Regions from separate parts of the Mesorhizobium sp. M4B.F.Ca.ET.143.01.1.1 genome, predicted to be linked through region 2. Evidence: predicted binding sites of a transcription regulator. Region 2 holds the regulator's gene; each other region holds the start of a gene.
The links. The regulator PhoB, encoded in region 2, activates phosphate uptake and scavenging genes when phosphate is short. The targets are predictions, from matches to a motif close to TGTCATNNANCTGTCAT.
Positions count from the first base shown of each region.

Region 1 (7,453 bases), on a different contig from region 2:
GCGCAGTGTCCTCGAGGCGCACGGCGATGCCGGCTTCCGTCTCGGTGCCCTTGACGTCGCCGACCAGCTTGCAGCAGCCGTCGCTCGACTTCTTCAGCCAGTCCACCAGCACGAACTTGTCGGAGATGACGGCATCGAGCCGGCCGTTCTGGAGATCGGTGATCGCCTCTTCCTGGGTCGGATAGAGCTTGGCTTCGGCGCCGGCCTTGCCGTAGACGTCCTGGGCGAAGTCGGCCTGGGTGGTCGATGCCTGGGCGCCCACCGTCTTGCCGGCGAGCGCCGCCGGGTCGGTCGAGGTCAGTTCGCTGTCCTTCGGCGCGACCAGCGCAAGCGGCGTCGTATAGTATTTGTGGGTGAAGGCGACCTGCTTCTTGCGTTCCTCGGTGATGCTCATCGAGGCGATGATGGCGTCGAATTTCTTGGCCTGGAGGGCCGGAATGATGCCATCCCAGTCCTGGGTGACGATCTCGCATTCGACCTTCATCTGCGCGCACAGCGCATTGGCGATGTCGATGTCGAAGCCCTCGACCTTGCCGTCGGGCGTGATGGTGTTGAACGGCGGATAGGCGCCCTCGGTGCCGATCTTGATCTTTTCGGCGGCCTGCGCCGACAAGGCGCCGGCGCCGAGCGTCAGCATGGCGGCAGCGGCTGCCGATAGGATCCATCTGGATATCTGCATTTTCGTCTCCCTCTGTCAGGTTCTGGACCGGTGGCGCCAGCCAAGCATGGCGCGCGGGACCGGGCAAGCGGAGTCTGACGCGGGCGACGGGTCAGCGCGCGGCGCGGAAATGCTTGGAGAGCTTCAAGCCCTGCGCCTGGTAGTTGGAGCCAAGGTCGGTGCCGTAAAGCGCCTGCGGCCGCTTCAGCATGTGCTCGTAGACCAGCCGCCCGACGATCTGGCCGTGATCGAGGATGAACGGCACCTCGTGGCTGCGCACTTCGAGCACCGCCCGGCTGCCGGTGCCGCCGGCCGCCGAATGGCCGAAGCCCGGATCGAAGAAGCCGGCATAGTGGACGCGGAATTCGCCGACCAGCGGATCGAAGGGCGTCATCTCGGCGGCGTAGAGCGGCGGCACATGCACCGCCTCGCGGCTGACCAGGATGTAGAACTCATCGGGATCGAGCACCAGCTCGCCGGCGCCGCTCTTGTAAAGCGGCTCCCAGTAGTCGACGACGTCCTGCGCGGCGCGCTTGTCGACATCGACGAGGCCGGTGTGATGCTTGCCGCGATAGCCGACCAGCCCGTCCTTGTCGCCATCGAGATCGATCGACAGCGCGATGCCGCCGCCGGAAATGTTGGGCGGCTCGGTGGCAACCAGCATCTCGGCATGGTGGAGATCGCGCAACTCGCTTTCCGACAGCAGCGCATTGCCGGTGCGGAAGCGTATCTGCGACAGGCGCGAGCCGGCGCGCACGACAATCGGAAAGGTGCGCGGGCTGACTTCGAGATAGAGCGGGCCATGATAGCCGGCGGCGATCTTGTCGAACTCGTGGCCGCGATCGGTCATCACCCGGGTGAAGATGTCCAGCCGCCCGGTCGAGCTCTTCGGATTGGCCGAAGCGGACACGTTCGAGGGCAATGCCAGGCCTTCCAGCAGCGGCACGATGTAGACGCAGCCCGTCTCCAGCACAGCACCGTCGACGAGATTGATCTCGTGCAGCTTCAGCCGGTCGAGCTTGTCGGCCACCAGATGATCGGGGCCGGGCAGGAAGGAGGCGCGCACGCGGAACGCCTTGTCGCCCAGCCTGAGGTCGAGGCTGGCCGGCTGGATCTGGTCGGCATCGAGCACGCGCGGCGACTTCAGCGCGCCGGACTGGAACAGCGCGGAAATGTCCTGATCGGGAAGAATGCCTGTCTGCCGCAAGGCTCCGCTCCAAGGCCGCTGGTACAAACCTCTTAATGAAGCCGGCAATTGACGCAAGCGCGGCGCGGGTCTAAAGGGTCGTTATCCCGTGGTGATTTGGCCGGTCGGCTTGCAGCCACGTTAAACAAGTCGCTAAAGGACCGTCGGGCCGCAAGGCCGTATGGACCGGTTGCGACTTTTCGCGGCCGGTTTTTTTGTATCTGGAAGTAGAGCGATGACCAAGAAGCGTGACTGGAAGCCTCAGACGGCACTCGTGCATGGCGGAACGCTGCGTTCCGGCTTCGGCGAGACATCAGAAGCGATGTATCTCACCCAGGGCTATGTCTACGAGACGGCGCAGGCCGCCGAAGCCCGCTTCAAGGGCGAGGAGCCGGGCTTCATCTACTCGCGCTACGCCAATCCCACGGTCGACATGTTCGAAAAGCGCATGTGCGCCCTGGAAGACGCCGAGGACGCTCGCGCCACGGCCTCCGGCATGGCGGCGGTGAGCGCCGCGCTGCTGTGCAGCGCCAGGGCGGGCGACCATATCGTGGCGGCGCGCGCGCTGTTCGGCTCCTGTCGCTGGGTGGTCGAAACGCTGGCGCCGAAATACGGCATCGAGGCGACGCTGGTCGACGGCACCGATATCGCCAACTGGGAAAAGGCGGTGCGGCCGAACACCAAGCTGTTCTTCCTGGAAAGCCCGACCAACCCGACGCTGGAAGTGGTCGACATCGCCGCTGTCGCCGCGCTCGCCAATTCGATCGGCGCCAGACTGATCGTCGACAACGTCTTCGCCACGCCGCTGCAGCAGAAGCCGTTGCAGCTCGGCGCCCACATCGTCGTCTATTCGGCGACCAAGCACATAGACGGACAGGGGCGCTGCCTCGGCGGCATCATCCTGTCGGACAAGAAGTGGATCGACGAGAACCTGCACGACTACTTCCGCCACACCGGGCCGAGCCTGTCGCCGTTCAATGCCTGGACGCTGCTCAAGGGCCTGGAGACGCTGCCGTTGCGCGTGCGCCAGCAGACGGAGAGCGCCGGCAAGATCGCCGACTTCCTCGCCGAACGGCCGGAGATCGCCCGCGTCATCTATCCGGGCCGCGCCGACCATCCGCAGGCCGAGATCGTCAGGAAGCAGATGTCGGGCGGCTCGACGCTGATCTGCCTCGACGTCAAGGGCGGCAAGCAGGCGGCCTTCGCCTTCCAGAACGCGCTCGACATCGTGCTGATCTCCAACAATCTCGGCGACGCCAAGAGCCTGATCACCCATCCGGCGACGACCACGCACAAGAACCTCAGCGACGAGGCGCGCGCCGAGCTCGGCATCGGCCCGGGCACGCTCAGGCTCTCCGTCGGCCTGGAGGACACGGACGACCTGCTTGCCGATGTCGAGCAGGCGCTGAAGGCGGCGAAATAGGGGACCTGGGCGAAGGCCCGGTCAGGCGCTCGAGGGCGTCTCTTCCAGTTCGGCCACCTTGGTGCCGATGGTCATGGCGTTGCCGCGCCAGTCGACGGCGCCGCCCAGCCAGCCGCGCGCCCATATCACCGGCAGCATCGCGTCGCGCACGATCATCGCCGCGACCGTGCGCGGCGACAGGTGCCAGCCGTTGGCCCATGCGAGGGCGCATTCCGGCAGGTAGGCGAGTGCCAGCACGCAAAGCGTTGTGGCCGGCAGGCTGATGCCCAATTGGGCCGCCGCTACCAGTGCCAGGACAAGCGGCACCGCCGCACCGGTCAGGATTTCGGGCGCGAAGAACAGCGGGAAGGTGACGCGGCGCAGCCGCGCCCAGCGCGCCTGGCGCGACCAGATCTCGCCAAGCCTGCGCTCGCCGAGCGGCTGCTCGAAGGGCGAGGCGACGAGATGGACGCGAAGGCCGATGCCGTTGACCAGCTTGGTCGCCGCGGCGTCCTCGGCGATCTCTGCGGCAAGCGCGCGGATGCCGCCATTGGCGTCGAGCATGGGCTTGTTCCACAGCATGCTCTTGCCCTGGGCGAAGCCGAGGCCAAGCGCCTCGCCGGCATATTGCCAGCGCGCCTGCAGCGTGTTGAGGAAGGCGCATTCGACCTCGGCCCAGAAGCCGTCCGGCCGCGAGCCGACCGGCGTCGAGCAGACGAGGCCGGTATCGGACCTCCACGCGGCCATCAGCTTATGGATATAGTCGCGCGGCATCAGCACGTTGGAATCGGCGAGGATCACCCAGTGGTGGCGCGCCGCCTCCCAGCCCTTGACGCAATTGTTCAGCTTCGGATTGGCGCTGACGCGGTCGTCGCCGACCAGCAGCCGGGCCGGCACCTTGGGAAACCGGGCAATTGCCCTGTTTATCAGCTTGACCACCGGATCGTCGGCATGGGCGACGCAGAAGATCAGCTCGTAGCGCGGCCCGTCGAGCGAGAAGGCGCGCTGCAGCGTCTCCTCGGCAAACGGCTCGATGCCGCGCGAGGGGATGACGATCGACACCGGCGGCGTCCTGCCCGCGGGCGCGGCCATGCCGCGCGGCGGCTTCAGCCGGCGCGCAGCAAGCAGGATGCTGGCGAGATTTGAGAGAAGCAGGGCTATGGAAAGCAGGGCGGCGGCCATGGCGATCAGTTCCATCGAGATCTGGTCACTCCGGAAAAGCCGGCCAGGAGATGGCCATTTTGAACAGGTCGACAGAGCGCTTGAGTCGCCCAGCACGGTCCGTGCACACCATCATTGTCGTGTGTCACTTAAATGACATTGTTTGCCGGCACGTGCGCATAAGGCGGAAGGGACAGGCGTCACGCATCGTTGACCCGACAGCGGAGTGCGCCGAAAGTTCCCGAATTGTTGGGGTAGCTCATGTATCGCGCCGTCACGCGCAACATCGAAGTTCAGGTGAGGCCGTTCTATCTGGAGGATCGCTCCGATCCTTCGGAGAACCGCTATGTCTGGGGCTACCAGGTGACAATCGACAACCGCTCGGACGAATTCGTGCAGCTGCTCTCGCGCTACTGGCACATCACCGACGGCAGCGGCCGGGTGGAGGAGGTGCGCGGCGCCGGCGTCGTCGGCGACCAGCCCGAACTCAATCCCGGCGACAGCTACCAGTACACCTCGGGCTGCCCGCTCTCGACGCCGTCGGGCATCATGGTCGGCCACTATACGATGCGCAACAAGCGCGGCGAGACGTTCAATGTCGCCATCCCCGCCTTCTCTCTCGACCTGCCGGGCACGCGGCGGACGGTGAACTAGTGGCCGCGTACGCTTGGCCGCCACTGCCCCAACCGCACGCCAGGCAGCGGCTTGATGGACAGAATTGAAACAGGGTTGTTTCTGGGCCGGCTGCCGTTCGCAAGAGTTGGACAAGGACCGGAAAGTCTTCTCATCATCAACGGCGGTCAGGGGTTCATGATGAAACCCCGGCCATCAAGACTGGAGAAGGATGCCGGACGGCTCATCCGTATCCTTCCACCCAACACGAGCTTCGTGCTGATTGGCTACGATCCCGCTCCAAAAGCCGATCCTTCGCTCGAGGGCATGGCCAGAGACATCGCGGAGATCATCGACGCCGACTTCAAGAAGCCAGCGAGCCTGATGGGTATTTCCTATGGCGGCGTTGTCGCCACGCAGGTGGCCGCGCGGTACCCGGACCTTGTAGGCAAGCTGATCCTGCTGGCGAGCGCGCATGGCTTTTCGGCCGATGGAAAAAGGCGGCTCAGGAAACAGATCCAATTCGCACAGGCCGGACAATTTCACGCTTTGCTGAAGGAATTCACGACGGTGTTCCGGCGACCCTGGTTGAACCTTCTTTTGCGTCTTCGACTGAGGTTCGAAGCACGCAGCCTGGTTGCGCGGATGGGGGCGCCGAGCACGATCGTCCGCTATCTCGAAGCAATGCTCGACGACGATGTGACGGAAGAAGACCTCCGCAACATCTCGGCGAGGACTCTGATCCTCGGCGGTGAAAGGGACCAGTTCTTCGGCGGGATGATGGAAGCCACCGCGAGCGCGATCAGCGGCGCGAAGCTCATGGTGCTCGGAAACGAAACCCACATGGCTCCCGTCGAACGAGCCTCGGATGTCCGCAGGCACCTCCAGGAATTCATTTGACGCGGAGATCGGTGCGGCGCCTAGAGCGCGTCGCGCTGAAATAGATCAGGCGACGCGCTTGGTCTGGAAAGTGACCCTATTGAGCCGCGGCGAACTCTGCCGGGTCGAAGTCGTACTGCGTCGAGCAGAACTCGCAGGCGACATGGATGCCGCCCTCCTCGGTGCTGTCCTTGATCTCCTGGGCGGAGAAGCCGGCGAGGATGCCGCGGATCTTCTCGCGCGAGCACGAGCACTGGTCGGCAACCGGCACGCCGCCGAAGACGCGCACGCCGTGTTCGTGGAACAGCCGGTAGAGAAGGCGTTCGGCACCGACAGTCGGATCGATCAGCTCGGTCGGCTCGATGGTGCCGAGCAGCGCGAGCAATTCCTGCCAGGAATTGTCGGCCGGCTCATGGACCGCTTCGCGCGGATCGCCGTCGCCGCCGGAAATGTCCGGCACGCGCATGCGTTCCGGCGCCTTCGGCAGGAACTGCGCCAGAAGGCCGCCGGCGCGCCATTGCTCGCGGGCGCCACCGGGACCGGGCGTAACCAGCTTGGCCACCGACAGCCTGATGTCGGTCGGGATCTGCTCCGACTGGCGGAAATAGGTGCGCGCGGCCTCCTCCAGTGAGGAGCCGTCGAGCTGGACGATGCCCTGATAGCGCTGCGTGTGAACGCCCTGATCGATGGTCAGCGCCAGCACGCCGTTGCCGAGCAGCGTCTGCTGCGAGACCTCGCCGGCGGCGGCCAGCGCCTGCAACCGGTCGGCATCGAAGCGCGCATAGCCGCGCAGCGCATGCGGGGTTGAGAAATCTGCCACCAGCATGTCGACCGGCCCGTCGGTGCGGGTCTGCAGGATGAACTTGCCCTCGAACTTGAGCGAGGTGCCGAGCAAAACCGTCAGCACGCAGGCTTCCGCCAGCAGGCGCGCGACCGGCTCGGGATAGTCGTGGCGGGCAAGAATGGCGTCGAGCATCGGCCCGAGCTGCACGGTGCGGCCGCGCACGTCGAGCGGCGCGACCTCGAAGGGCACGACGTGATCGTCGCCGGCGTAGCCGAATTCGCCGAGTTGCGGGTGATGTTCAGTCACTTGACGGGTTTCCAACATGACAAAGCTCCGGGGCGCGGCCATGCCACCCTTTGGGGTGCATGCGTCCAAACGCGCTCGATTTGCGTGATGCGCCGCAGATAGGCATCACACCTCCGGAGATCAAGCTCCCAGACACCAGGCCAAAACCGCCTTCTGGGCATGCAGGCGGTTCTCGGCCTCGTCGAACACCACCGAATGCGGCCCGTCGATGACCTCGTCGGTCACCTCCTCGCCGCGATGCGCCGGCAGGCAGTGCATGAACAGCGCGTCCGGCTTTGCCTTCGCCATCAGCGCCGCATTGACCTGATAGGGCAGGAAGACGTTGTGGCCGCGCGCGCGATGTTCCTGGCCCATCGACACCCAGCAGTCGGTGACGACGCAGTCGGCCTGATGGACGGCCTCCTCGGCCGAGCGGGTGAAGTTGAGCTTGCCGCCATTGGCCTTCGACCAGCCGATGTGCTTCTC
Region 1 is NZ_SRSR01000007.1:275,749-283,201, forward strand. Features, by position in the region: gene EN786_RS19540 (ABC transporter substrate-binding protein) at 1-679, opposite strand, end outside; gene EN786_RS19545 (2'-deoxycytidine 5'-triphosphate deaminase) at 771-1,865, opposite strand; SAM riboswitch at 1,944-2,021, shown strand; gene EN786_RS19550 (O-succinylhomoserine sulfhydrylase) at 2,080-3,267, shown strand; gene EN786_RS19555 (ceramide glucosyltransferase) at 3,289-4,443, opposite strand; gene apaG (Co2+/Mg2+ efflux protein ApaG) at 4,669-5,061, shown strand; gene EN786_RS19565 (alpha/beta hydrolase) at 5,116-5,919, shown strand; gene EN786_RS19570 (Hsp33 family molecular chaperone) at 5,996-7,030, opposite strand; gene argF (ornithine carbamoyltransferase) at 7,109-7,453, opposite strand, start outside.
Region 1: EN786_RS19555 (ceramide glucosyltransferase) is a predicted target of PhoB. The motif match lies at 4,550-4,566, and genes of this name have one in related genera.

Region 2 (7,453 bases):
GTCCGCGGCGACCGTGCTTGAGGTCGTATCGGTCATGATTTCCTCCCACCGGTTTGCCGTCTGGCGCGGTTGCCGGAACACGATTCTATTGGCTTTCCCGGCTCACTTGAAGCCGGAAGCCCGTTGCGAAACGAAGCTTGATGGACGCCGCGGCTCATGGGCCGCGGCGCCTGGTCTTCAAACTGCCTCAGTTGCAGGCAGCGACGGCGCCCGCGGCAACGCCGGCGCAGACTTCGTCCTTCTTGATCCAGCCCGCGTCGATGACGACGTTCAGGTTGTCCTTGGTGATCGCGACCGGCGTCAGGAACAGCGACTTGACGGTATTGCCGCCCGGCGTGGTGAAGTCCTTGACGCCGGCAATGTCGGTCATCTTCTTGCCGTCGGCGAGTGCCGAGGCGATCTCGGCGGCGTTCTTGCCGAGTTCGCGCGCGTCCTTCCACACCGACACGGTCTGGGTGCCGAGCGCGATGCGGTTCAGCGCGGCGTGGTCGCCGTCCTGGCCCGACACCGGAACGGTCCCGGCGAGGCCCTGCGCCGTCAGCGCCGCGACGACGCCGCCGGCGGTGCCGTCATTGGCCGCCACCACCGCATCGACCTTGTTGTCGTTGGCGGTCAGGAACTGCTCCATGTTCTTCTGCGCGTTGGCGGGCAGCCAGCCGTCCGTATAGGCCTCGCCGACATTCTTGATCTTGCCGCCGTCGATGGCTTCCTTCAGCACTTCCATCGAGCCGGCGAACAGGAAATCGGCGTTCGGATCGGCGCCCGAACCCTTGATGAAGACATAGTTGCCTTCCGGCTTGACCTTGAACACTTCGCGGGCCTGCATGCGGCCGACTTCCTTGTTGTCGAAGGTCAGGTAGAAGACGTCCTTGTTCTCGATCAGCCGGTCGTAGCCGACGACCGGAATGCCTTCGTCCAGCGCCTTTTGCACCGCCGGCCCGACGGCCGAAGCGTCCTGCGCCAGCACGATCAGGGCATTGGCGCCCTGCGAGATCAGGCTTTCGACGTCGGTCAACTGCTTGCCCGGATTGGACTGCGCGTCGGCGGAAATATACTTGTCGCCGGCCGCCTCGATGGCCTTCTTCATCGCCGCTTCATCGGTCTTCCAGCGCTCTTCCTGGAAGTTCGACCAGGAAACGCCGATCACCTTGTCCTTCGCCTCGGCGACCGACGCGAGCGTCAACGACAAGGCGACACCCGCCAGCATGGCGGTTGCGAATTTCTTCATGATATCCTCCCTGCGCCATTGCGGCGCGACCCAGACTGGCCCTGAGGCCGGCATCGAGGCTTTTTTTCGAGCCTCGAAAAAAATATGATCCAACGCCGGAGCGCTGTCAACAACGATTCTCATCGATTCCGAGGCCTCGGCGAATTTTTTTCGAGCTCCGGAATAAATAAATGACAGGCTGGCCCGCTTCTGCCACTATTCATACGGTGTCGCCGACGGCCTTCGAAATCAAAAACGGCCGCGACGACCGGGAGGAAGGCAAAGCATGTCGGTTGGAATCCGCCACGACGATCTGCGCCGACGCAACCGGGCGATGGTTATTTCGGCCGTGCGCCGCGCCGGCCAGCCGTCGCGTACCGAGATCGCCGCCACCACCGGCCTCAGCCATTCGACCATCTCGGCGATCTCGTCCGACCTGATCCAGGAAGGCATTCTGACCGAGAGCAAGCCAAACGAGGCTGTTTCGCTGAAGCGCGGCCGGCCGCAGGTCGGGCTTGCCCTCAATCCGGAAGCCACGGCGGTGATGACGGTGGTCCTGTCGCTGAACTTCCTTTCCGTCGCTGTCATCGACTATGCCGGGCAGGTCATTGCCGAGGAGCAGCGCCGCCTCGACACGGCGATCATGCCGCGCGACGAGCTGATCGGCGAATGCGTGGCCATCGTCCGGCGCCGTTTCGAGGATCCCGACCTCGACGTCCGCGGCGTCGCCCGCATCGCCATGGGCATCCAGGGCATCACCGACACCCATGCCCGCGCCATGTTGTGGTCGCCGATCACGCCGCAGACCGACATCGCCTTCGCCGACATTCTGGAAGCCGAATTTGGCGTTCCGGCCACCATGGAGAATGACTGCAACATGATGGCGGTGGCCTTGCAGTGGCGCGATCCCGAGCGGTACCGCGACGACTTCATTGCCATCCTGCTCTCGCACGGCATCGGCATGGGGCTGGTGCTGAAGGGAGAGCTGTTCACCGGCACCCATTCCTCCGGCGGCGAATTCGGCCACATGATCCACCGGCCGGGCGGCGCGCTCTGCCGCTGCGGCCGGCGCGGCTGCGTCGAGGCCTATGCCGGCAACTATGCGATCTGGCGCAATGCCAAGCAGATGGGCGAGGACGCCGAGCCGGTCGATGTCAGCGACGCCGACATGCGCTCGCTCGCCGCCAGGGCGCGCGCCGGCGACGGCCCGGAGCGCCAGGCCTACCGCAAGGCCGGCGAGGCGCTCGGCTTCGGCCTCGGCAGCCTGTTCGCGCTGATCGATCCAGCTCCCGTCGCCATGGTCGGCGTCAGCGCCGCCGCCTTCGATCTGATCGAGCCGGCGCTGCGCGAGGCGATCGCCCAGACCGCCGGCGGCCAGCATTCGAAGTCGATCTCCTTCGACACCGAGCCGAACGAATTGCCGCTCATCCGCGAAGGCTGCGCCATGCGCGCACTGACCTTCGTCGACCAGGAGATTTTCGCGCCGGGCGTGCAGGTGAAAGGCGGCGCCACCGGGAAGAACGTGGCCTGAGCGTCAATCTTCCCTGATCGCGTAGCCCGCGCCCCGGATGGTGCGGATGACGTCAGGCATGCGGCCATTGTTGACCGCCTTGCGCAGGCGGCCGACATGCACGTCGACCGTGCGCTCGTCGATGTAGATCGTCTCGCCCCAGACATTGTCGAGCAGCTGGCTGCGCGAGAACACCCGGCCGGGATGCCGCATCATGAATTCGAGCAGGCGGAACTCGGTCGGTCCGAGCCGGATTTCGCTCTTCTTGCGGTACACCCGGTGCGACTCGCGATCGAGCACGATGTCGCCGACCTTCAGCATGCTGGACAGGACTTCCGGCTTGGCGCGGCGCAGCAGCGCCTTGACGCGCGCCATGAACTCCGGCGTCGAGAACGGCTTGACCAGATAGTCGTCGGCGCCGGTGGAGAGGCCGCGCACCCGGTCGCTTTCCTCGCCGCGCGCCGTCAGCATGATGATCGGCAGCCGCTCGGTCTCCGGCCGCATCCTGAGGCGCCGGCAGAGCTCGATGCCGGAAACCGCCGGCACCATCCAGTCGAGCACCAGGAGGTCGGGCACGTTTTCCTGCAGCCGGATTTCGGCCTCGTCGCCGCGTGTCACCACCTCGACCTGGTAGCCTTCCGATTCAAGATTGTAGCGGAGCAGCACCCCCAGCGGCTCCTCGTCCTCCACCACCATGATGCGTGGCGCGATCATCGGCCCGTCACCCTTCTTCTCAGGCCGGCGCCGACATCGCCGTCTCGTCCAGCTTCGGACGATTGGCGGGCAGTTGCTGGCCGGTCAGCACGTAGTAGGCGTTCTCGGCGATGTTGGTGACATGGTCGCCGATGCGCTCCAGATTCTTGGCGCAGAACAACAGATGCGTGCAAGCGGTGATGTTGCGCGGATCTTCCATCATGTAGGTCAAAAGTTCGCGGAACACCGAGGTGTATTTAACGTCGATGCGCTCGTCGTCGTTGCGGAGCTTGGCAAGCGCCGCGGCATCAGCGGCGGCATATTCCTCGATGACCCCCTGCACCTGGATCAGCACCAGCTGCGCCATGCCGTCGATGGAATGCGAAAGGTCGCGCGGCGTGACGCTGAGACCGACGGTGCCGACGCGCTTGGCGATGTTCTTGGCGAGGTCGCCGATGCGTTCGAGGTCGCCCGCCATGCGGATCGAGCCGACCACGGCGCGCAGATCGTTGGCCATCGGCTGCCGCTTGGCGATCAGTGTGATGGCGCGGTCGTCGAGTTCGCGCTGGCGCGCGTCCATGATGGCGTCGTCGGACACCACGCGCTGCGCCAGGGCGTTGTCGGAATTGAGCAGCGCCCGCGTCGAGCCGGCGACCATCGAGCGGGCGAGATCGCCCATGTCGGAGATCAGCTTGCTGATGGCGCCGAGATCCTCGTCGAAAGACGCAACCGTATGATGTTCACCCATGATCCTGTCCTCGTGCTTGGAAATCAGCCGAACCGGCCGGTGATGTAGTCCTGGGTGCGCTTGTCGTCGGGGTTGGTGAACATCTTGTCGGTGGCGCCCTCCTCGACCAGGTAGCCGAGGTGGAACATCGCCGTGCGCTGCGACACGCGCGCCGCCTGCTGCATCGAATGGGTGACGATGACGATCGTGTAGTTCTGGCGCAGCTCGTCGATCAGCTCCTCGACGCGGGCGGTGGCGATCGGGTCAAGCGCCGAGCACGGCTCGTCCATCAGGATCACCTCCGGCGAGACGGCGATGGCGCGGGCGATGCACAGGCGCTGCTGCTGGCCGCCGGATAGGCCGGTGCCGGGCTCGTGCAGGCGGTCCTTCACCTCGTTCCAGATCGCCGCCTTCTTCAGACTGGATTCGACGATCTGGTCCATGTCGGCCTTGCGCTTGGCCAGCCCATGGATGCGCGGGCCGTAGGCGACATTCTCGTAGATCGACTTCGGGAACGGGTTCGGCTTCTGGAACACCATGCCGACCCGGGCCCTGAGCTCGACGACGTCGATGCTCTTGTCGTAGATGTCCTCCTGGTCCAGCGTGATCTTGCCGGTCACCCGCGCCGAATCGATGGTGTCGTTCATGCGGTTGAGGCAGCGCAGGAAGGTCGACTTGCCGCAGCCCGAAGGACCGATCAACGCCGTCACCTGGTTGAGGCGGACGTCGAGATTGACGTCGAACAGCGCCTGCTTCTCGCCATAGAACACGCCGACCTTGTCGCCGCGCATCTTGATCACTTCGTTCGACTTGGCGTTCATTTTGTCGCCCACTGCGTTTTCAAGAGACTGTTCGGTCATGATGTTCATACCAGATGCCTTCTTTTACCAGCGCCGTTCGAAGCGGCGCCTGAGCACGATCGCCGTGATGTTCATGGCCATGAGGAAGACGAGCAGGATGATGATCGCGCCCGACATGCGCTCGACGAAGGCGCGCTCTGCCTCGTTGGCCCACATGTAGATCTGCACCGGCAGCGCTGTCGCCGGATCGAATGGCGTCTTTGGATAGTCGGCGACGAAGGCGACCATGCCGATCAGGAGCAGCGGCGCGGTCTCGCCGAGTGCGCGCGCCAGGCCGATGATGGTGCCGGTGAGGATGCCGGGGGCGGCAAGCGGCAGGATGTGCTGGAACACCATCTGCATCTTGGAGGCGCCGAGACCGAGCGCCGCCGAGCGGATCGACGGCGGCACTGCGGCAAGCGCCGCGCGGGTGGCGATGATGATCGTCGGCAGCGTCATCAGCGTCAGCACCAGGCCGCCGACAAAGGCGGCCGAGCGCGGCATGCCGAGGAAATTGATGAACACGGCAAGGCCGAGCAGGCCGAAGACGATCGACGGTACCGCCGCCAGATTGTTGATGTTGACTTCGATCAGGTCGGTGAAGCGGTTCTTCTTGGCGAATTCCTCCAGGTAGATGGAGGCGGCGACGCCGATCGGCAGCGCCAGAAGCAGCACGATCACCATCATGTAGAAGGAGCCGATGATGGCCACGCCCATGCCCGACGTTTCCGGACGGCTGGAGGCGCCATAGGTGAACAGGCCCTTGTTGAAATGCTCGGCCATGGTGCCGTCGCCCTTGAGCTGGTTCATCCAGGCGATCTGCTGGTCCGAGACCTTGCGGCGCGCTTCCTCGACGTTGGGGTCGATCTGGCCCTTGAAGGCGGAATCGAGATTGGCCGCGGCGAGGATGTCGACGTTGCGCGTGGTGCCGATGACCGACGGATCGGCGACGACGATGTCGCGCAATTGCACGCGCGCGCCCTCCGACAGGAAGCCCTTCAGCTTCAGCGCCATCGGCTTGTTGGCGGGATCGATGCCGAGCTTGGCCATCAGCGCCTTGTCGGCCAGCTTGGGATAGTTCGCCTTGATCAGCACGTCCGGATCGGTGGCGCGCTTGTTGGAAGGATCGATGATCTTCTCGTCGAAATTGATCGGCAGCGTCACCGTCGTCTGCCAGAAGGCGGTGTAGCCCTTCGAGACGATGGTGATCAGCATGATGGCGAGGAAGGCGAGGCCAACCGAGATCGCCAGCACGCCATAGATGCGGAACCGGCGTTCGGCGGCGTAGCGGGCCTTGAGGCCGATGTCGCGGCGCGCAGGAGCCGCGGCCCGGACCATCGTATCCAGCGGGATATCGGTCATTCGTACTGCTCCCGGTATTTGCGCACGATGTAGAGGGCGACGATGTTCATCACCAGCGTCAGCGCGAACAGCGTAATGCCGAGCGCGAAGGCGACCAGCGTCTGCGGCGAATTGAATTCGAGGTCGCCGGTCAGCTGGTTGACGATCTTGACGGTGATGGTGGTCATCGCCTCGAACGGATTGGCGGTGAGATTGGCGGCGACGCCGGCCGCGAGCACCACGATCATGGTTTCGCCGATGGCGCGCGAGGCGGTCAGCAGGATGGCGCCGACGATACCGGGCAGCGCGGCCGGCAGGATCACCCGCTTGATCGTCTCCGAGCGCGTCGCGCCGAGGCCGAGCGAGCCGTCGCGCATGGCGCGCGGCACCGCGGTGATGATGTCGTCCGACAGGGAGGATACGACCGGGATCAGCATGACGCCCATGACCAGGCCGGCGGTGAAGATGCTCTGGCCCTGGATGAAGGGCGAACCGCCCGTCAGCGCCGCCGAGAGATCGCGCAGGAACGGCCCCAGCGTGACGACGGCGAAAATGCCGTAGACGATGGTCGGGATGCCGGCCAGCAGCTCGAGCGCGGGCTTCACCACCGAGCGCACCTTGGGCGAGGCGTATTCGGCCATGTAGACGGCCGACATCAAACCGACCGGAACCGCCACCAGCAGGGCGACGAAGGCGATGTAGAGCGTGCCGGACAGGAGCGGGATCAGGCCGAACTGGCCCTGGCTGCCGCCCGAGCCGGCCGCGGCGAAGCGCGGATCCCAGACGGTGCCGAAGAAGAAGCTCGCCGGCGAAACGCTGTCGAAGAACTGGATCGTCTGGAACAGCATCGAAAGCACGATGCCGACCGTGGTCAGGATGGCGATGGTTGAGGCCGCCAGCAGCCCCCACAGCATCAGCCGCTCGACATTGTTCCTGGCGCGCGCTCGCGGCGCGACTTGCCGGAGCGCGTAAAAGGCGCCGGCGATCGACAGCACGAGCGTGACGACGGCGCCGACCAGGCCGAGCCGGTCCTGCACCGCATTCGCCTCGACGGCGATCGGGATCATGTAGTCCTGGGTGTCCGTCGCCAGCGCCACGCCCTTGGCGGCGAGCAGCGGCTGCAATTCGGCGAAACT
Region 2 is NZ_SRSR01000005.1:207,640-215,092, forward strand. Features, by position in the region: gene EN786_RS14585 (sugar ABC transporter permease) at 1-36, opposite strand, end outside; gene xylF (D-xylose ABC transporter substrate-binding protein) at 188-1,228, opposite strand; gene EN786_RS14595 (ROK family protein) at 1,494-2,738, shown strand; gene phoB (phosphate regulon transcriptional regulator PhoB) at 2,742-3,431, opposite strand; gene phoU (phosphate signaling complex protein PhoU) at 3,451-4,158, opposite strand; gene pstB (phosphate ABC transporter ATP-binding protein PstB) at 4,182-5,006, opposite strand; gene pstA (phosphate ABC transporter permease PstA) at 5,022-6,338, opposite strand; gene pstC (phosphate ABC transporter permease subunit PstC) at 6,335-7,453, opposite strand, start outside.

Region 3 (7,453 bases), on a different contig from region 2:
CAGTCGGGCGTCGCCTCGCCGGCCGGCGACAACAGAAGGTTGCGGTCGACGACGCGGTAGCGCTCGCGCAGGGCGCCGAGGAAGCCGGTATAGTAGGGGTGCGTGATCCCGGCCGTGGTCAGGATATGGTAGGGCAGGAAGGCGGGGCTGACGGCGCCCATCTCCTCGGCCGGGCCGGTGCGGTTGGACCAGATGATCAGAGGCGTCTGGTGGTGCTCGAGTGCCGCTTCGGGCGAGGGCTCCTTGCGCGGCGCGACATTGTCCTTGAGGAAGCCGGTCTCGACATAGACCGGCCCGAGCGGCGGCAGATGATCGCCGAAGAAGGCGATCACCGTCGGCCGCTGGCGCTTCTTGGCCCATTCGACCAGCCGTTCCAGGCCGCGGTCTGCGTCGGCTGAGCCTTCTGCATAGCTCAGCAGCGATTCACGCGCCCAGGAACTGATCGGCGCCGCGACCTTGTGGGACGGATTGTAGTAGCGGTACGGCTCGTAGGGCCCGTGGTTCTGCAGGCTGACGGCGAACAGGAAGACCGGGTCCTCGCTTGCGTCCGCCTCGCGGATGATCTCGTCGGTCATCGCCGCGTCGGAGGCCAGTGGCCCGCGCTTCTGCATCGGCGGCAGCGTCTCCTCCGAGCGGAAGTCGTTGAAGCCGAAATCGGCATAGACGGCGCCGCGGTTCCAGAACCAGTTGGTGCCGGGATGGATGGCGCGCGCCCTGTAGCCCTCGCTCTTCAGGAAGGTCGCCAGCGACGGCGTCGGCGTGCGCACATACTGCTGGTAGGGGATGGAGCCGGCCGGCAGGAAGGCGTTGGAGAAGCCGGTCAGCGCCTCGAATTCGATATTGGCGGTCATGCCGCCGAATTCCGGCGAGAACATATAGCCGGAGCGCAGCGCCCGCACATTGGGGATCGGGTCCGGCGTGATGGTGACGCCGGGCAGCTTGGTCGGATCCCAGAAGGATTCGCTCATGACGACGATGATGTCGGGCTTCTCGTCCGGCACCGAGGCCGTCACGTCAGGTCTCGCGATCGCCGCGATCGCCTTGTCGGAATAGCCGGCCGGCGCCGAGACATGGGCCATCGGCACGTTGAGCGCGAAAGCAAGCGCAAAGCCGTTGGAGGCGTAGTTCTCCTTCTGGTCCCACATGATCGGGATGATCTGCAGCCGGTCGCGGGTCCACGAGAAGGTGGCGTAGTCCATGATCGACACGAAGAAGGCAAGCAGCGGCACCGTCAGCGTCAGCCGCGCCAGCCGACCCTTGCGGCTGAGGATCGGCACCTTCCGGCGCCACAGGCGCCAGCCATAGACGAGCAGCGACAGGCCGGCCACGATGGCGATGGCGATGGCGACGGCGGTCAGCGGCCGCTCGCGCACCAGAAGCGGCATCAGCGCCATGATCTGGCGGGAGTAGAGGAAATCGGTCGGGTAGAGCGGATCGCCGAGATAGTGCGACTTCTGGTGGCCGACAAAGGCCAGCGCAAGGGTCAGCGGCGCCACGATCATCAGGCTCTGGTGGCTGCGGCCGAGCACGGCGTCCAGCCCGATCAGCACCAGCGCGAAGACGATGATGGTGGTCCAGCCCGGCTTGAAGGGCTGCAGGAAGAAGTCGACGGTGCCGGAAAAATCGCCGCGCACGATCCATTCGATGGCGAACACCAGTATGGCGGAGGCGAGCAGGGTAACGAGGCCGTAGCGGACGATCGGCCATCTCCGCCCCGGCAGATAGCCGGTGGATGGATCGTCTTCCAAGAACTGCGGCGCCACCTTGCCGGCGCCTTTCCTGATCCGTGCCACTTCGATATTCCCCGGCCCACGCTGCGCGCCAATCCGATCGGCGTCATTGAATTGTCATTGAACTGTCACGCAAAGCTAGCGCCTGTGGCGAAAATAAGAAGAGCCAGCAAACGAATCGTGAGCGGTTTTCATCATCAGTGATCGCCAAAAAGCCTTTTGGAACAGGCACTCGGGTGGTGATTTCGCGCCCGGACAGGGTGGCGCGGGCTTGACTTGCCCGTCCGCCTTGCGCCACAGGCAGGTAAAATCAGCCATTGGAGAGCCTCGATATGGCCGTCGCATTCACCTTTCCGGGACAGGGCAGCCAGGCCGTCGGCATGGGCAAGGACCTGGCGGACGCCTTTCCCGAGGCGCGCAGAGTGTTCGAGGAAGTGGACGACGCTCTCGGCGAGAAACTGTCGAAGCTGATCTGGGAAGGGCCGGAAGAGACGCTGACGCTGACCGCCAACGCCCAGCCGGCGCTGATGGCAGTGTCGCTGGCGGCGATCCGCGCGCTGGAAGCGCGCGGATTTTCGCTGAAGGACAAGGTCGCTTACGTGGCGGGGCATTCGCTGGGCGAATATTCGGCGCTTGCCGCCGCCGGCTTCGTTTCGGTGGCGGACGCCGCGCGCCTGCTGCGCGTGCGCGGCAATGCCATGCAGGCGGCGGTGCCGGCGGGCGAGGGCGCCATGGCGGCAATCATCGGGCTCGAGCAGGCCGATGTCGAGGCAGCCTGCGCCGAGGCTGCAAAAGGCTCCATCTGCCAGGTTGCCAATGACAATGGCGGCGGCCAGCTGGTGATCTCCGGCGCCAAGCCGGCGGTCGAGCTGGCGGCAAAGCTGTGCACGGAAAAGGGCGCCAAGCGGGCGCTGATGCTGCAGGTCTCCGCCCCCTTCCATTCGGCGCTGATGCAGCCTGCCGCCGAAATCATGCGCGAGGCGCTGGCCGGCGTGGCAAAGAATTCGCCGGTGGTTCCCGTCGTCTCCAACGTCACGGTCACCCCGACCAGCGATCCCGACGAGATCGCCCGGCGCCTGGTCGCGCAGGTGACGGGCCGCGTGCGCTGGCGCGAGACGGTGGAGTGGTTCGCCGCCAACGGAGTTGCCACGCTCTACGAAGTCGGTGCCGGCAAGGTGCTGTCGGGCCTGGCGCGGCGGATCAACCGCGACGTTGCCACCGGCGCCGTCGGCACGGCAGCCGATGTCGAGGCGGCGCTGGCCGCGCTCGCATAATCCACTGGCGATTTGAACGCACCCGTGTGAAGGGTGCTCTCTGAGATCAGGAGACCAACATGTTCGAACTGACCGGCCGCAAGGCGCTCGTCACCGGCGCATCGGGTGGCATCGGCGAGGCGATCGCCCGCGTGCTGCACAGCCAGGGCGCCATCGTCGGCCTGCACGGCACCCGCCTCGAGAAGCTCGAGGCGCTGGCCGCCGAACTCGGCGACCGCGTGAAACTATTCCCGGCCAACCTGTCCGACCGCGACGAGGTCAAGGCGCTCGGCCAGAAGGCGGAAGCCGATCTCGAAGGCGTCGACATCCTCGTCAACAATGCCGGCATCACCAAGGACGGCCTGTTCGTGCGCATGTCGGATGCCGATTGGGACAGCGTGCTGGAGGTCAACCTCACCGCCGTGTTCCGGCTGACGCGCGAGCTGACCCATCCGATGATGCGCCGCCGCCATGGCCGCATCATCAACATCACCTCGGTGGTCGGCGTCACCGGCAATCCCGGCCAGACCAATTACTGCGCCTCCAAGGCCGGCATGATCGGCTTTTCCAAGTCGCTGGCGCAGGAGATCGCCACCCGCAACATCACCGTCAACTGCGTCGCCCCGGGCTTCATCGAATCGGCCATGACCGACAAGCTCAACGACAAGCAGAAAGAGACGATCATGGCGGCGATCCCGACCCGGCGCATGGGCACCAGCGCCGAAGTCGCCTCCGCGGTCGCCTATCTCGCCTCCAACGAAGCGGCCTATGTCACCGGCCAGACCATTCATGTGAATGGCGGCATGGCGATGATCTGAGCAGCCTTGTTCCGACTATGGTCCGGCGGTTGTGAAAAGCGCCATTTCGGCTTGGACCTCCCGCATTTTTCGTGTAATGCGGCCGGCAACCCGGCGGTTCGGGCAAAAACCGGTCCTGTGGCGTTGCGTTACCCGCAAGACCATATTTCAGCTTGATTAGCGGCATTCCGCCCGCTAACGAAGACAACTCAACATAAGACGAGGATGCCCCAAATGAGTGACACCGCAGAGCGCGTCAAGAAGATCGTCATCGAGCACCTGGGCGTCGATGCCGACAAGGTGACGGAGCAGGCGAGCTTCATCGACGATCTGGGCGCTGACAGCCTCGACACGGTCGAACTCGTCATGGCGTTCGAAGAAGAATTCGGCGTCGAGATTCCGGACGATGCCGCCGAGACCATCCTGACCGTCGGCGACGCGGTGAAGTACATCGACAAGGCCTCGGCCTGAGGCTTTTCGCGGGCATCACCGGGGAGGACCTGCGATGAGGCGTGTCGTCGTCACGGGCCTTGGCCTGGTTTCGCCGTTTGGCATGGGCTTCGAGCACAGCTGGAAGGAACTGCTGACCGGCCGCAGCGCAGCCAAGCGCGTCACCGAGTTCGAAGTGGAGGATCTTGCCTGCAAGATCGCCCACGTCATTCCGCGCGGTGACGGCTCCAACGGCACGCTCAATCCCGAAGCCGTGCTCGAGCCGAAGGAACTGCGCAAGATTGGCGACTTCATCCTGTACGGGATCGCGGCCGCCGACGAGGCGCTGAAGGATTCCGGCTGGCAGCCGGGCACCGAGGAGGAGCGCTGCGCCACCGGCGTCATGATCGGTTCCGGCATCGGCGGGCTCGAGGGCATCGCCGAGAATGCGCTGATCCTGCACGAGCGCGGGCCTCGCCGTATCAGCCCGTTCTTCATCCCCGGCAACATCATCAACCTGGTCTCCGGGCAGGTGTCGATCCGGCACGGGCTGAAAGGCCCGAACCACGCCGTCGTCACCGCTTGCTCGACCGGCGCGCACGCTATCGGCGATGCCGCCCGCCTGATCATCTTCGGCGATGCCGACGTGATGCTGGCAGGCGGTGCCGAGGCCCCGGTGACCCGGCTTTCGCTGGCCGGCTTCGCCGCCTGCCGCGCGCTGTCGACCGAGCGCAACGAGACGCCGCAAAAGGCTTCCCGTCCCTATGACCGCGACCGCGACGGCTTCGTCATGGGCGAGGGCGCCGGCGTCGTCGTGCTTGAGGAGCTCGAACACGCCAAGGCGCGCGGCGCCAAAATCTATGCCGAGGTCACCGGATACGGGCTCACCGGCGATGCCTACCACATCACCGCGCCGGCCGAGGATGGCGACGGCGCCTTCCGCTGCATGACGGCGGCGCTGAAGCGGGCGAAGCTTTCGCCCGCCGACGTCGACTACATCAACGCCCATGGCACGTCGACCATGGCCGACACGATCGAGCTTGGCGCCGTCGAGCGCCTTGTCGGCAATGCCGCCTCGAAGATCTCGATGTCGTCGACCAAGTCGTCGATCGGCCATCTCCTGGGCGCGGCGGGCGCGGCGGAGGCGATCTTCTCGATCCTCGCCATCCGCGACAACACGGCCCCCGCCACCATCAACCTCGACAATCCGGAGCGCGAGACGGCGATCGATCTCGTGCCGAACAAGCCGCGCGCCCGCCAGATCGACGTGGCGCTGTCCAACTCCTTCGGCTTCGGCGGCACCAACGCCTCGCTCGTCTTCCAGCGTTACAATGGCTGAGTGTGGGGCCGGCGGCCGCTCGCGCGGCCTGTCGTCAATTTTGCCATATTCGCCCCTACTCTGCCCTTGGGGATTCGCGCGTCGGACAGAAAACCGCGGCCGGTTTTCGCAAGGCACGAGGCGCAGGGTTGAAATGTTGGAGCGTGGTCCGCGCGTCCGCTGGGACGTGCGCCTCTCCAAGAGATCAGATGGTAGGGCGCTATGAACACAAATCCGGGCGGCAGCGGAGATTTCGGCAAGCAGCAGGCCGCAACTGGTCCGATCGTCCCGAAGACGGCGGCCGAGGCGCTGCGTCCCGAGGCCGGCACGCCGCCGCCGCGACGCTCGCGCGCCTCGCGCAGCCAGGTCGTCGTGTTCATGAATTTCGTCATCTCGCTGGTGATGCTGATGATCCTGGCGGCCGGCGCCGCGCTCTATTTCGGCAAGCAGGCGTTCACCGAACCCGGCCCGTCGGCCAATGGCGACACCTTCCTGGTCAAGCCGAACACCGGCGTTCAGGACATCGCCGACCAGCTCGAGCGGCGCGGCTTGATCAGCGACGCGCGCATCTTCCGCCTCGGCGTGCGTGCCACCGGCAATGATTCCGCGCTCAAGGCCGGCGAATACGAGATCAAGCCGCGCGCCTCGATGCTCGACATCATGGAAATGCTGAAGAGCGGCAAGTCGGTGATGTATTCGCTGACCATCCCCGAGGGGCTGACAGTCGAGCAGGCGCTGCAGCGCATCTCCGAGCAGGATGCGCTGACCGGCGACATGCCGGCGGCCATGCCGCCGGAGGGCAGCCTCGCCACCGACACACTGCGCTTCACCCGCGGCGCCACGCGCCAGCAGATGATCGACAAGCTCCTTGCCGACCAGAAGAAGCTGGTGGACGATGTCTGGGAGCGGCGCGCGCCGGACCTTCCGATCGCCAATGTCGAGGACTTCGTCACACTGGCCTCGATCGTCGAGAAGGAGACGGGCAGGGGGGACGAGCGTTCGCGCGTGGCCTCCGTGTTCCTCAACCGTCTCGCCAAGGGCATGCGCCTGCAGTCCGATCCGACCATCATCTACGGCCTGTTCGGCGGCAAGGGCAAACCCGCCGACCGTCCGATCTACCAGTCGGACATCGACAAGCAGACTCCCTACAACACCTATTTGATCAACGGCCTGCCGCCGACGCCGATCGCCAATCCCGGCCGTGCGGCCCTTGAGGCCGTCGCCAATCCATCAAAGACCGACGATCTCTATTTCGTCGCCGACGGCACCGGCGGCCATGTCTTTGCCGCGACGCTCGAAGAGCACAACCAGAACGTCGCCCGCTACCGGGCACTACAGAAGAAGCAGGCCGAGGACGCCGCCAAGGCTGGCGCCGCCAAGGTCGAGGGCCAGACCGACGCGCCGGCCACCGGCGACGATAGCGGTGACGCCGGTGGCGATGCGGGCGCCGCCCAATAGACAAACGCTTTTGAACTTGCGCCCGGCTGCAAGGGGGCGTTGATATTTTGACGGCGGCGTACGCTTCGAGGGGGCGCCGTGGTTTTTTGGAGCAATTCCAGGAAAAGTGTGCAACGCTTTCCGTTCGGAATTGCGTAGAAACAAATAGTTAGAGCGGTTCGGCGATGCCATCAACCGCTCAGGGTCGCGCAACGTCCGCGACCGCGCGCAAGGGGGCGCAAGGGCATTATGAATCTGCAGAGCATGACCGGTTTTGCACGGGCGGTCGCCGAACATGACGGCACCTCGATCGCCTGGGAGGTGAAATCGGTCAACGGCAAGAGCGTCGAGGTGAGGCTGCGGCTGCCGCAAGGCTTCGAGCGGCTCGAGCCGGCGGTCCGGCAGACGATCCAGAAGCGTTTTTCGCGCGGCAATTTCCAGGCGACGCTGACGGTCGGCCGCGCCGCCGGCCAGCAGGTGCAGCCGGTG
Region 3 is NZ_SRSR01000002.1:323,262-330,714, reverse strand. Features, by position in the region: gene EN786_RS05840 (LTA synthase family protein) at 1-1,793, opposite strand, end outside; gene fabD (ACP S-malonyltransferase) at 2,063-3,004, shown strand; gene fabG (3-oxoacyl-[acyl-carrier-protein] reductase) at 3,064-3,801, shown strand; gene EN786_RS05825 (acyl carrier protein) at 4,015-4,251, shown strand; gene fabF (beta-ketoacyl-ACP synthase II) at 4,286-5,548, shown strand; gene mltG (endolytic transglycosylase MltG) at 5,750-6,985, shown strand; gene EN786_RS05810 (YicC/YloC family endoribonuclease) at 7,214-7,453, shown strand, end outside.
Region 3: EN786_RS05840 (LTA synthase family protein) is a predicted target of PhoB. The motif match lies at 1,846-1,862, and genes of this name have one in related genera.